Regions from separate parts of the Microbacterium sp. TPU 3598 genome, predicted to be linked through region 2. Evidence: predicted binding sites of a transcription regulator. Region 2 holds the regulator's gene; the other holds the start of a gene.
The links. The regulator HrcA, encoded in region 2, represses chaperone genes, less so after heat shock. The targets are predictions, from matches to a motif close to TTNGCACTCGNNNNNNNCGAGTGCNAA.
Positions count from the first base shown of each region.

Region 1: a site for HrcA is predicted at 3,553-3,579, ahead of groES (co-chaperone GroES). Genes of this name have one in related genera too.

Region 1 covers NZ_AP017975.1:1,028,317-1,033,214, reverse strand. The annotation lists gene MST3598_RS04875 (ABC transporter ATP-binding protein) at 1-569, shown strand, start outside; gene MST3598_RS04870 (ABC transporter substrate-binding protein) at 662-1,918, opposite strand; gene rarD (EamA family transporter RarD) at 2,063-2,992, opposite strand; gene groES (co-chaperone GroES) at 3,171-3,467, opposite strand; gene MST3598_RS04855 (class I SAM-dependent methyltransferase) at 3,626-4,831, shown strand; gene MST3598_RS18365 (hypothetical protein) at 4,839-4,898, opposite strand, start outside.
Region 2 covers NZ_AP017975.1:1,600,752-1,605,649, reverse strand. The annotation lists gene MST3598_RS07570 (histidine triad nucleotide-binding protein) at 10-360, opposite strand; gene MST3598_RS07565 (16S rRNA (uracil(1498)-N(3))-methyltransferase) at 428-1,156, opposite strand; gene dnaJ (molecular chaperone DnaJ) at 1,159-2,274, opposite strand; gene hrcA (heat-inducible transcriptional repressor HrcA) at 2,312-3,343, opposite strand; gene MST3598_RS07550 (carboxylesterase/lipase family protein) at 3,447-4,865, shown strand; gene hemW (radical SAM family heme chaperone HemW) at 4,879-4,898, opposite strand, start outside.

The DNA of each region.
Region 1 (4,898 bases), 570 kb from region 2:
TGGTGAACGTGCGCAGCGGCGACATCACGGTGAAGGGCGAGAGCATCGTGGGCCTGAAGGCTGACAAGCTCGTCCGGCGCGGAGTCGCCTTCGTGCCGCAGACGAACAACGTCTTCCCCTCTCTCTCGATCGAGGAGAACCTGCAGATGGGGCTCTACCAGAACCCCAAGATCTACACGGAGCGGCTCGAATTCGTGACCGGCATCTTCGCCGAACTGGGAAAGCGGCTCAAGCAGCGCGCAGGCTCCCTCTCCGGCGGCGAGCGGCAGATGGTCGCGATGTCGCGCGCGCTGATGATGGATCCGTCGGTGCTGCTGCTCGACGAGCCGTCGGCCGGCCTCTCCCCCGTGCGTCAGGATGACGCGTTCATCCGGGTGTCCGACATCAACAAGGCCGGCGTCACGACGATCATGGTGGAGCAGAACGCCCGACGCTGCCTGCAGATCTGCGACCGCGGGTATGTGCTCGATCAGGGCAAGGATGCCCACGAGGGCACCGGGCGGGATCTGCTGAACGACCCGAAGGTGATCGGTCTCTACCTCGGAACGCTCGGCACCGACGCGGCCTGAACCGCCGACGCCGACGCGGCGACACCACGACAGGACATCACACGACAAAGGCCCCGGATCGGATCCGGGGCCTTCGTCATGTGATCGTCTGATCAGTTGGTGCGGGTGATCATGTTGTCGGCACCGTACTTGTAGATGCCGATCGATGCGCCCTGCGGGTCGCCGGCCTCATCGAAGGTGATGTCGCCGGAGTAGCCGTCGTAGTCGGCCGTGCCGCCGTCGTTGATGATCTTGGCGCACTCGGCGAAGCTGGTGCACTTCTTGCCGTCGCCGGAACCGCCCGAGACCTCCTGCATCTTGGCCGCGATGTCCGCGCCCTCGGTGGAGCCCGCCGCCAGCGACGCCAGAGCCACGAGGATGACGGCGTCGTACGCCTCAGCCGCGTAGGTGAAGTCCTTGACCTCGGGGTTGCCCTCGCCGGTCCAGTAGTCCTGCAGACGCGAGGTGAAGTCGTCCGCGAGCGCAGGACCGGCCTTGGTTCCCTGCGCGCCCTCGAGCGAGACCGGGATCTCCGTGCCGTAGTCGGACAGGTTGCCGTCGACCATGTAGAACTTGTCGGCCGAGATGCCGGCGTTCACCAGCAGCGGTGCGATGGTCTTGAACTGGTCGAACGACACGATCGCGACCGCGTCGGGGTTCTGCGCCTTGATCGACTCGACCTGCGCGTCGAACTGCGCGTCGCCCACGTTGAACGAGACCGACTCGACGACCTCGCCGCCGGTGCTCTCGAACGTCTTCGTGATGGCGTCGTTGAGGCCGGTGCCGTACGCGTCGTTCTGGTAGATGATGCCGAGCGTCTTCGCGCCGTCCTCGGCGATCAGGTTGCCGAGCACCTCGCCCTGCAGCAGGTCACTGGGGGCGGTGCGGAAGTACAGGCCGTTGTCATCCCACGTGGTGAAGTCGGGCGACGTGTTCGACGCCGAGATCTGCAGGATGCCTGCGCTCACGTTGCCGTCGAGGATGAGCTTGGAGACGCCCGACGCCGCGGCGCCGACGATGGCGGAGACGCCCGCGCCCTGCAGCTTGGTGATCGACGTCTCGTAGGCCTTGGTGTCGGTGTCGCCCTCGTCTTCGGCCGTCAGGTCGATCGTGACGCCGGCGGCGGCGTCGTTGACCTCCTGGACGGCGAGCCCGACACCGGACTCCATGGGCGGGCCGAGGAACGCCAGCGAACCCGTCTGCGGAAGCAGCGAACCGAGCTTGAGCGTCAGATCGGCGGCGGGCTTGTCGCTGCCGCCGCTCTCCGAGCTCGGAGTGCTGCTGCAGCCGGCGATGACAATGGCGGATGCACTGATCAGTGCGATCCCGGCGAAGACCTTCGCTGTGCGCGAGCCCTTCAATGCGTTCATGATGCTCCCTTGCGTAACTGAACGTGGATTGTGGCCACAATCGGGTGCTCTAACACTAGGGCGTGAGTCCCGCGCACAGGGGTCGCAAGTATCTCGGTGCGTTAACGATCCGACACCCGGTCCCTCGGCGGATGAATCCGGGGATCAGGCGGGTTCGGCCCGGGGAATCCTGCGCCCCCGACGCGCGGCGAGCAGCAGGTCGACGATGAAGACGCCGATCGCGATCCACACGATGATGAAGCCCGCCCAGCGTTCGGCCGGCATCGGCTCATGCAGCACCAGGACGCCGATGAGGAACTGCATCACGGGGGTGATGAACTGGATCATGCCGATCACGGTGAGGTTGATGCGTCGGGTCCCCGCGGCGAAGAGCAGCAGCGGGACGGCCGTGGCGACACCGGCGAAGGCCAGCAGCAGCGCATGCGCCCAACCGTTCGCCCCCATCGTGATCCCCGTGGTCTGTGCGACGACGATCAGCTGCATCACCGCGATGGGGATCAGCCAGAACGACTCCAGCGTCAGACCGCTGACCGCATCGACGGCAGGGCCGATCTTCTTCTTGATGAGTCCGTAGACCCCGAAGGACGCGGTGAGTGACAGCGCGATCCACGGGAGCTCCCCGTAGGCGACGACGATCACGACGACGGCGATCGCGGCGATGCCGATCGCCGCCCACTGCAATCGGCGGATGCGCTCCTTCAGCACGAAGACGCCGAGCAGGACGGTCGTGATCGGGTTGATGAAGTAGCCCAGACTCGTCTCGACGACGTTGCCGCTGAGGGTTCCGATCAGGAACACCTGCCAGTTGACGTAGATCAGCAGCCCCGCGAGCGCCGTCCAGCCCAGCAGCCGGGGTTGCCGGATGATGACGCCGAACGCCGCCCAGCCGCGCATGACCGTGAGCAGCAGGAGGCAGAAGACGAACGACAGCAGGACGCGCCAGGCGACGACCTCCCACGGCCCCGTCGGAACCAGGAGGAGGAAGTAGAGGGGAAGCACACCCCAGAGGAGGTAGGCCCCACCGGCGTAGGCGACGCCGGCGGTCTGCGCGGCGCGGGTGGTCTGTGGTGGCACCGCACAACCCTATGCCCGCGGCGGCGTCGCGAACGGCGCCGCCGGCCCGTCGATCGCAGTTCGGCAGGAATCGGACGCTCGCTGGCGGATGCAGAAGGGGCCCGGATGCGATACGCATCCGGGCCCCTTCGATGACCTTGCCCGCCCCTCAGGAGAGACGGGAATCAGGTTCCGCAGATCAGCGGACGACGACCGCCAGGACGTCGCGGGCCGACAGGACGAGGAACTCGTCTGCGCCGAACTTCACCTCGGTGCCGCCGTACTTGCTGTAGAGCACGCGGTCGCCGACGGCGACGTCGAGCGGAACACGGTTGCCGTTGTCGTCGATGCGGCCGGGGCCGACCGCCACGACCTCGCCCTCCTGGGGCTTCTCCTTGGCGGTGTCGGGGATGACCAGGCCACTCGCGGTGGTCTGCTCGGCCTCGACCTGCTTGATGACGATGCGGTCCTCGAGCGGCTTGATGGAAACCGACACGGTCTACCTCTTCTTTCTTGACGCTGACACGAAAGACTTGTTCGCACTCTCAACCCGAGAGTGCTAATCCAGTCTAGGCGCTCGGCTGGCACTCACGCAATGCGAGTGCCAGTGCGCGCCGCAGTTCGACGACTCGCACGGGCAATTAGGCTGAGCGGGTGGAGATGTCCGAGCTGCGCGCCCTGCTGACCCCCGCCGGTCTCGAACTGCTCGACGCGGTCGGGCCCATCGAATCGACCGCCGATGTCGCCCGCACCGTCTCGCGGCTGCGCGCGGGCGACCACTCCCCCGAGCTGGTCTCCGCCGTCGTCGGCCAGGCCCGCCTGCGCTCCAGGGCCACCGCGAAGTTCGGGCCCTTCGCCGCACGCATGCTGTTCACCCGCGCGGGGCTGGAGCAGGCGACGAGGCTGGGCGTCGCAGCCCGGCATGCGCAGCGGATCCGTCACGCCGGTTTCACCCGTGTCGCCGACCTCGGCTGCGGAATCGGCGGTGACGCCCTGGCCTTCGCCGGCGCCGGACTCGATGTGCGCGCCGTCGACGCCGACGAGGTGACCTCGGCGATCGCCGCCTACAACCTGGCCCCGTTCGGCGACAGCGCGGTCGTCGACCATCGCACGGCCGAAGACGCCTTCTCGTCGCTGGACCCGGGGAGCGCGGTCTGGATGGACCCGGCCAGACGCACTTCGGGTCACAGCGAGACCCGACGCGTCTCGGCCGACGACTACTCCCCCTCGCTGGACTGGGCATTCGAGGTGGCGGCTCACCATCCGACCGGTATCAAGCTCGGACCGGCGCACGACCGCGACGCCCTGCCGGACGACGCCGAGGCACAGTGGGTCAGCGCCGACGGCAGCGTGGTCGAACTGGTCGTCTGGAGCGGCGCGCTCGCCCGGGAAGGGGTGCGGCGTGCGGCCCTCGTGATCCGCGACGAGCGCTCGCACGAGCTGACGGCGCCGGCGGACGCCCCCGATGAACCCGTGCGCGAGCTCGGCGCGTTCGTGCACGAACCGGACGGCGCCGTGATCCGTGCGCGGCTGATCGGCGAGGTCGCCCGGAGCCTGGAGGCGGGGATGCTCGACGAGCACATCGCCTATCTGACCTCCGACGCGGCGTTGACGAGTCCTTTCGTGCAGTCCTTCCGGGTGCGCGAGACCCTCCCGGCCCACCCCAAGGCGATCAACGCCGCCCTGCAGGCGCAGGGCATCGGGCGTCTGGAGATCAAGAAGCGCGGAGTCGACGTGGATCCCGCCGCTTTCCGCAAGAAGCTCACGCTGCGTGGGGACCAGGAGGCGACACTCATCCTGGCCCGCATCGGCGATCAGCGCCGCGCGATCCTCGCCGACCGGGTGCCCGCAGCGAACTGACCCCCGCTCAACGCTCCGCGTCGCGACCCGGCGGCTCGACCACGATGGGGTCGCCGGGAGGCGCGTC
Region 2 (4,898 bases):
TCGTGGTTCTCAGGCACCGACGCTCTTCTCGGTCAATCCGCCGCCCAGCACATGCGCGTGGACGTGGAACACGGTCTGCCCGGCGTTCGCGCCGGTGTTGAAGACGAGGCGGAAGTCGCCGTCTTCGGTGTGCTCCGCGGCGAGCTCCCCCGCGAAGGCGATCATGTCGGCCAGCAGAGTGGCATCCCCGGCAGCGAGCTCGGTCACGTCGCGGTACTCCTCGGTCTTCGGCACCACGAGCAGATGCACGGGTGCCTGCGGCGCGATGTCGCGCAGAGCGAAGAGGCGGTCGGTCTCGCCGATGATCTCGGCAGGGATCTCCCCGTTCAGAATGCGCGTGAAGATCGAGGGTTCCGTCATGCCGTCAAGTCTACTGACCACAGCGCGCTCGCAGCCCGGTGCGCGTGGGCAGGCGGGCGAGTCGCGTTCACCATCGGCCGAGTGCGACCGACAGCACGGCGATCGCGGCAGGCCCTGCCGTCGAGGTGCGCAGCACGGTGTCGCCCAGGAGCACGCGCTCGGCCCCCGCCTCCGTCAGGCGGTGGAGCTCCTCTTCGGAGATCCCGCCTTCCGGCCCAACGACGAGCACCAGGTCTCGGCCGTCCGTCACGATCTCGGACAACCGCTCGGGGGCCGTCGGGTCGAGGAGCAGAACACGCTGCGAGCTGACGCGCTCGGCGAGCTGCTTCGTCGAGACCGGCGCGGCCACCTCCGGGACCCACGCGCGGTGCGCCTGCTTCGCGGCCTCGCGCACGATGCTCGCCCAGCGCTCCCTCCCCTTCACCGCCTTCGGACCTTCCCAGCGCGACACGCTGCGACTCGCCTGCCAGGGCACGATCTCGTCGACGCCGAGCTCGCACGCGGCCTGTACGGCGAGCTCATCGCGATCGCCCTTCGCGAGCGCCTGCACCAGGACGATCCGCGGACGGGGCGCGGGACGCTCGACGCGCTCTGCGATGCGCACGTCGACGCGAGCGGGCGACACCTCCTCGGCGACACCGGCCAACCACACTCCGGCACCGTCGCCGACCGTGACGGCCTCGCCGACGCGAAGCCGTCGTACGACGGCCGCGTGCTTGGCTTCGGCTCCGGTCAACGACACGATGTCGCCGACTCCGGCATCGGTCGACGAGTCGACGAGGAAATGCAGGGCCATGGTCAGTGGCTGCGGAAGCGGTCGCGGAGCTTCGAGAACAGTCCCTGTTGGAACTGCGCGAGCTGGGGCTCCGGCGACTTCGTCTTCTTGGCGAAGTCCTCGATCAGGGCCCGCTGCGCGGAGTCCAACCTGGTCGGGGTCAGCACCTGCACGCCGACCCGCAGATCGCCGCGCTGCGTCCCTCGGAGCGGCGTGATGCCGCGACCCTTGATCGTGAGCACGTCGCCGGACTGCACACCGGCACGGATCTCGAGGTCCACCTCACCGTCCAGTCCCTGGATCTTCGTCTCCGTGCCGAGGATCGCATCCGTCATCGACACCTCGAGCGTGGCGAGCAGGTCGTCGCCCTCACGGCTGAACGCCGCGTGCGGGTTGACCGTCACCTCGACGTACAGGTCTCCGTTCGGTCCGCCCGCCTTGCCGACCTCGCCGGAACCGGGAAGCTGCAGACGGAGCCCCGTCTCGACGCCGGCCGGGATGTCGAGCGACACGGTACGGCGCGAACGCACGCGGCCCTGGCCACCGCACGTGCCGCAGGGGTAAGGGATCGTCGTGCCGTAGCCCTCGCACGTGCCGCAGGGCTGAGAGGTCACGACGTTGCCGAGCAGGCTGCGCACCTGACGCTGCACGTGACCGGAGCCACCGCAGATGTCGCAGGTGACCGGAGAGGTGCCCTCCTGGCAGCAGGATCCCTGACACGTCTCGCACAGCACCGCGGTGTCGACGTCGATGTCGCGGTGCGCACCGAACACCACATCGCCGAGGTCGAGGGTCACGCGGACGAGGGCGTCCTGGCCACGCTCGCGACGCGAACGCGGACGCGCGCCACGTCCGCCGCCCTGCGAGGCCCCGAAGAACGTCTCGAAGATGTCGCCGAAACCGCCGAAGCCGCCGAAGTTCCCTGCCGCACCGTCTCCGCCGCCCATGTCATAGCGCCGGCGGGAGTCGTCGTCGCTGAGCACGTCGTACGCATGCGTGACGAGCTTGAACTTCTCCGCCGCGTCCTCTCCCGGGTTCACATCCGGGTGCAGCTGCCGGGCGAGGCGCCGGTACGCCTTCTTGATCTCATCGGTGGAAGCGTCTCGGGACACCCCGAGAACCTCATAGTGGTCCGCCACAATCGCCTTTCTTGCGTGTGTCTCGGTGGCGACCGCGTCAGCGGCCGGCCTCGTCTTCATCGAGCATCCGCGACAGGTAGCGGGCCACGGCCCGCGCTGCGGCGAGGTTGCTCGGGTAGTCCATGCGCGTCGGTCCCATCACTCCGACGCGCGCCGTGCCGCTCGGGGCGGCGTAGTTGCTGGCGACGATCGACGCCTCGCCCAGGCCGAACGGGGCGTTCTCCGTGCCGATGCTCGCGGCGAGTCCGTGCTCGTCGGTCACCATCTCGCTCATCAGACGCAGGAGCGTCACCTGTTCCTCGATGGCTTCGAGGAGGGGGTGGATGCTGCCGCGGAAGTCCTGCTCCCGGCGCGCGAGGGTCGCCGCTCCCGCCATCACCAGTCGCTCCTGGCGGAAGCCGCCGAGTTCGTCGACGATCACCGCAGCAAGCGTGCGCAGCACGGCATCCTGGGGCTTCTCCTCGGCGACCAGCAACGCCTGCAGCCGATCGGATGCCTCCCCGATGCCCTGACCGGTGATCGACGCGGACAGCCGTGCGCGCAGCACAGCCATGTCAGCGTCGTCGATCGGCTCCGGGAGGACGGCCATACGCTGCGAGACCCCGCCGGCATCGGTCACGAGCACGATCAGAAGCCGGTTCGGCGCGAGCGCGACCAGCTCGACGTGCGTGACATGCGCGCGGGCGAACGAGGGGTACTGGGCGAGCGCGACCTGGCCGGTCAGCTGTGTCAGCACCCGCACCGTTCGCGCCATCAGGTCGTCGAGGTCGGCCGGCTCGCCGAGGAAGGACTCGATCGCCGAGCGCTGAGCCGACGAGAGCGGTCGCAGCTGGGCGAGGTGGTTCACGAAGACGCGATAGCCCTTGTCGGTGGGCACACGGCCGGACGAGGTGTGCGGAGCCGTGATGAGCTCTTCGTCCTCGAGCAGCGCCATGTCGTTGCGGATCGTCGCCGCCGAGACGCCGAACGAGTGCCGGTCGACGATGGAGCGGCTGCCGACGGGTTCGTGGGTCTCGACGTAGTCCTGCACGATCGCTCGGAGAACCTGGAGTCCTCGCTCTGTGACCATCGCCCTTCCCTTCCGCTGGCACTCGGACGTTCAGAGTGCCAATCCTACCCCGTGCAGCTCGGGATTCTCCGTACCGCGGGCGCACGACCCTAGGATGACGCTCATGACCACCTCGCCCCAGGCCACCCTGTCGAACGGCCTCGTCCGCGGCACCGAGGAGGCCGGGGTGGTCCGCTACCTCGGCATTCCCTATGCCCAGGCTCCGTTCGGGGAGAACCGCTTCCGCGCACCGCAACCCGTCCCGGCCTGGGAGGGCGTGCGAGAGGCGACGCAGTTCGGGCCGACACCACCCCAGGTCCCCTACGCCGGAGCGATCGGCGAGCTGCTGGGATCTGTGCGCATCGACGGCGACGACATCCTCACCGCGAACGTGTGGGCTCCCGCTGATGCCTCTGGCGCGCCCGTCCTGCTCTGGATCCACGGCGGCGCGCTCGAGCGAGGGACCGCCGCGCTACCGCTGTACGACGGCACCGTGTTCGCCGCGGCAGGCCTCGTCTTCGTCTCGATCAACTACCGACTCGGTTCGGAGGGCTTCTCGGTGCTGGACGGCGCCCCGCGGAATCTCGGCCTGCGCGATGCCGCCGCCGCTTTGGAGTGGGTGCACCGAGAGGTCCAGGCGTTCGGCGGCGACCCGGCGCAGATCACCGCCATGGGCGAGTCGGCCGGTGGCGCGATCGTGGCCGGTCTCCTCGCGCGGGACACCTCCCGTGAATTGATCGGCCGCGCGATCATCGAGTCCGGCCCACTTCGCGCCCAGACCGCGCGGAAGGCAGGAAGAGTGACCGCGCAGATCGCGAAGCGACTCGGTGTGCGGGCCGACCGTGAGGCCTTCGCCGCGCTGACACCCGACCAGCTGCTGGACGCACGCACGGCGCAATCGGCGGGATCGTCACCCCTCGGCGGGGCACCGGGGTTCCAGTTCGCGATCGACGCCGAGAGCCTTCCCCGCTCGCCGCATGAGGTGCTCGGGGAGATCGACACCCCGCTCGTCATCGGCAGCAACACCGACGAGTATCGGCTCTGGTTCCCGCCGGAGGCGCTGGCCGCCATCGGCGGGATGAAGCTGCAGGCCGCACGGCTGCTGTCACGCATCCCCCGGCGCGCGGTGACCGCGTACCGATCCGCATTCCCCGACGCGAGCACCGGGGAGATCTTCGGGCAGCTCGTCACGGACATGATGCTGCGTGCGCCCCTCAGCCGCGTGGCGGCGGCCCGCCCGGACACGACCTACGTCTACGAGTTCGCCTGGCCGAGTCCGGTGCGAGACCTGCGGGCGGCCCACGCACTCGAGCTCGAGTTCGTGTTCGACCGGCTCGATGATGCCGAGGCCGAGCGACTGGCGGGTCCCGATGCTCCGCGCCGGCTCGCCGCCGAGATGAACGCCGCCTGGGTCGGGTTCGCGACCGCCGGAGACCCCGGGTGGCCCGCCTATGGGCCGGACCGCCGGACGCGTGTCTTCGATGCGGACAGCGCGACGGTGACGCAGCGGCGGACAGCGGGCATGGATCTGCTTCCCGAATGATTCCGAGAAGGAATCAGTCGGTCAGCTGGCGGA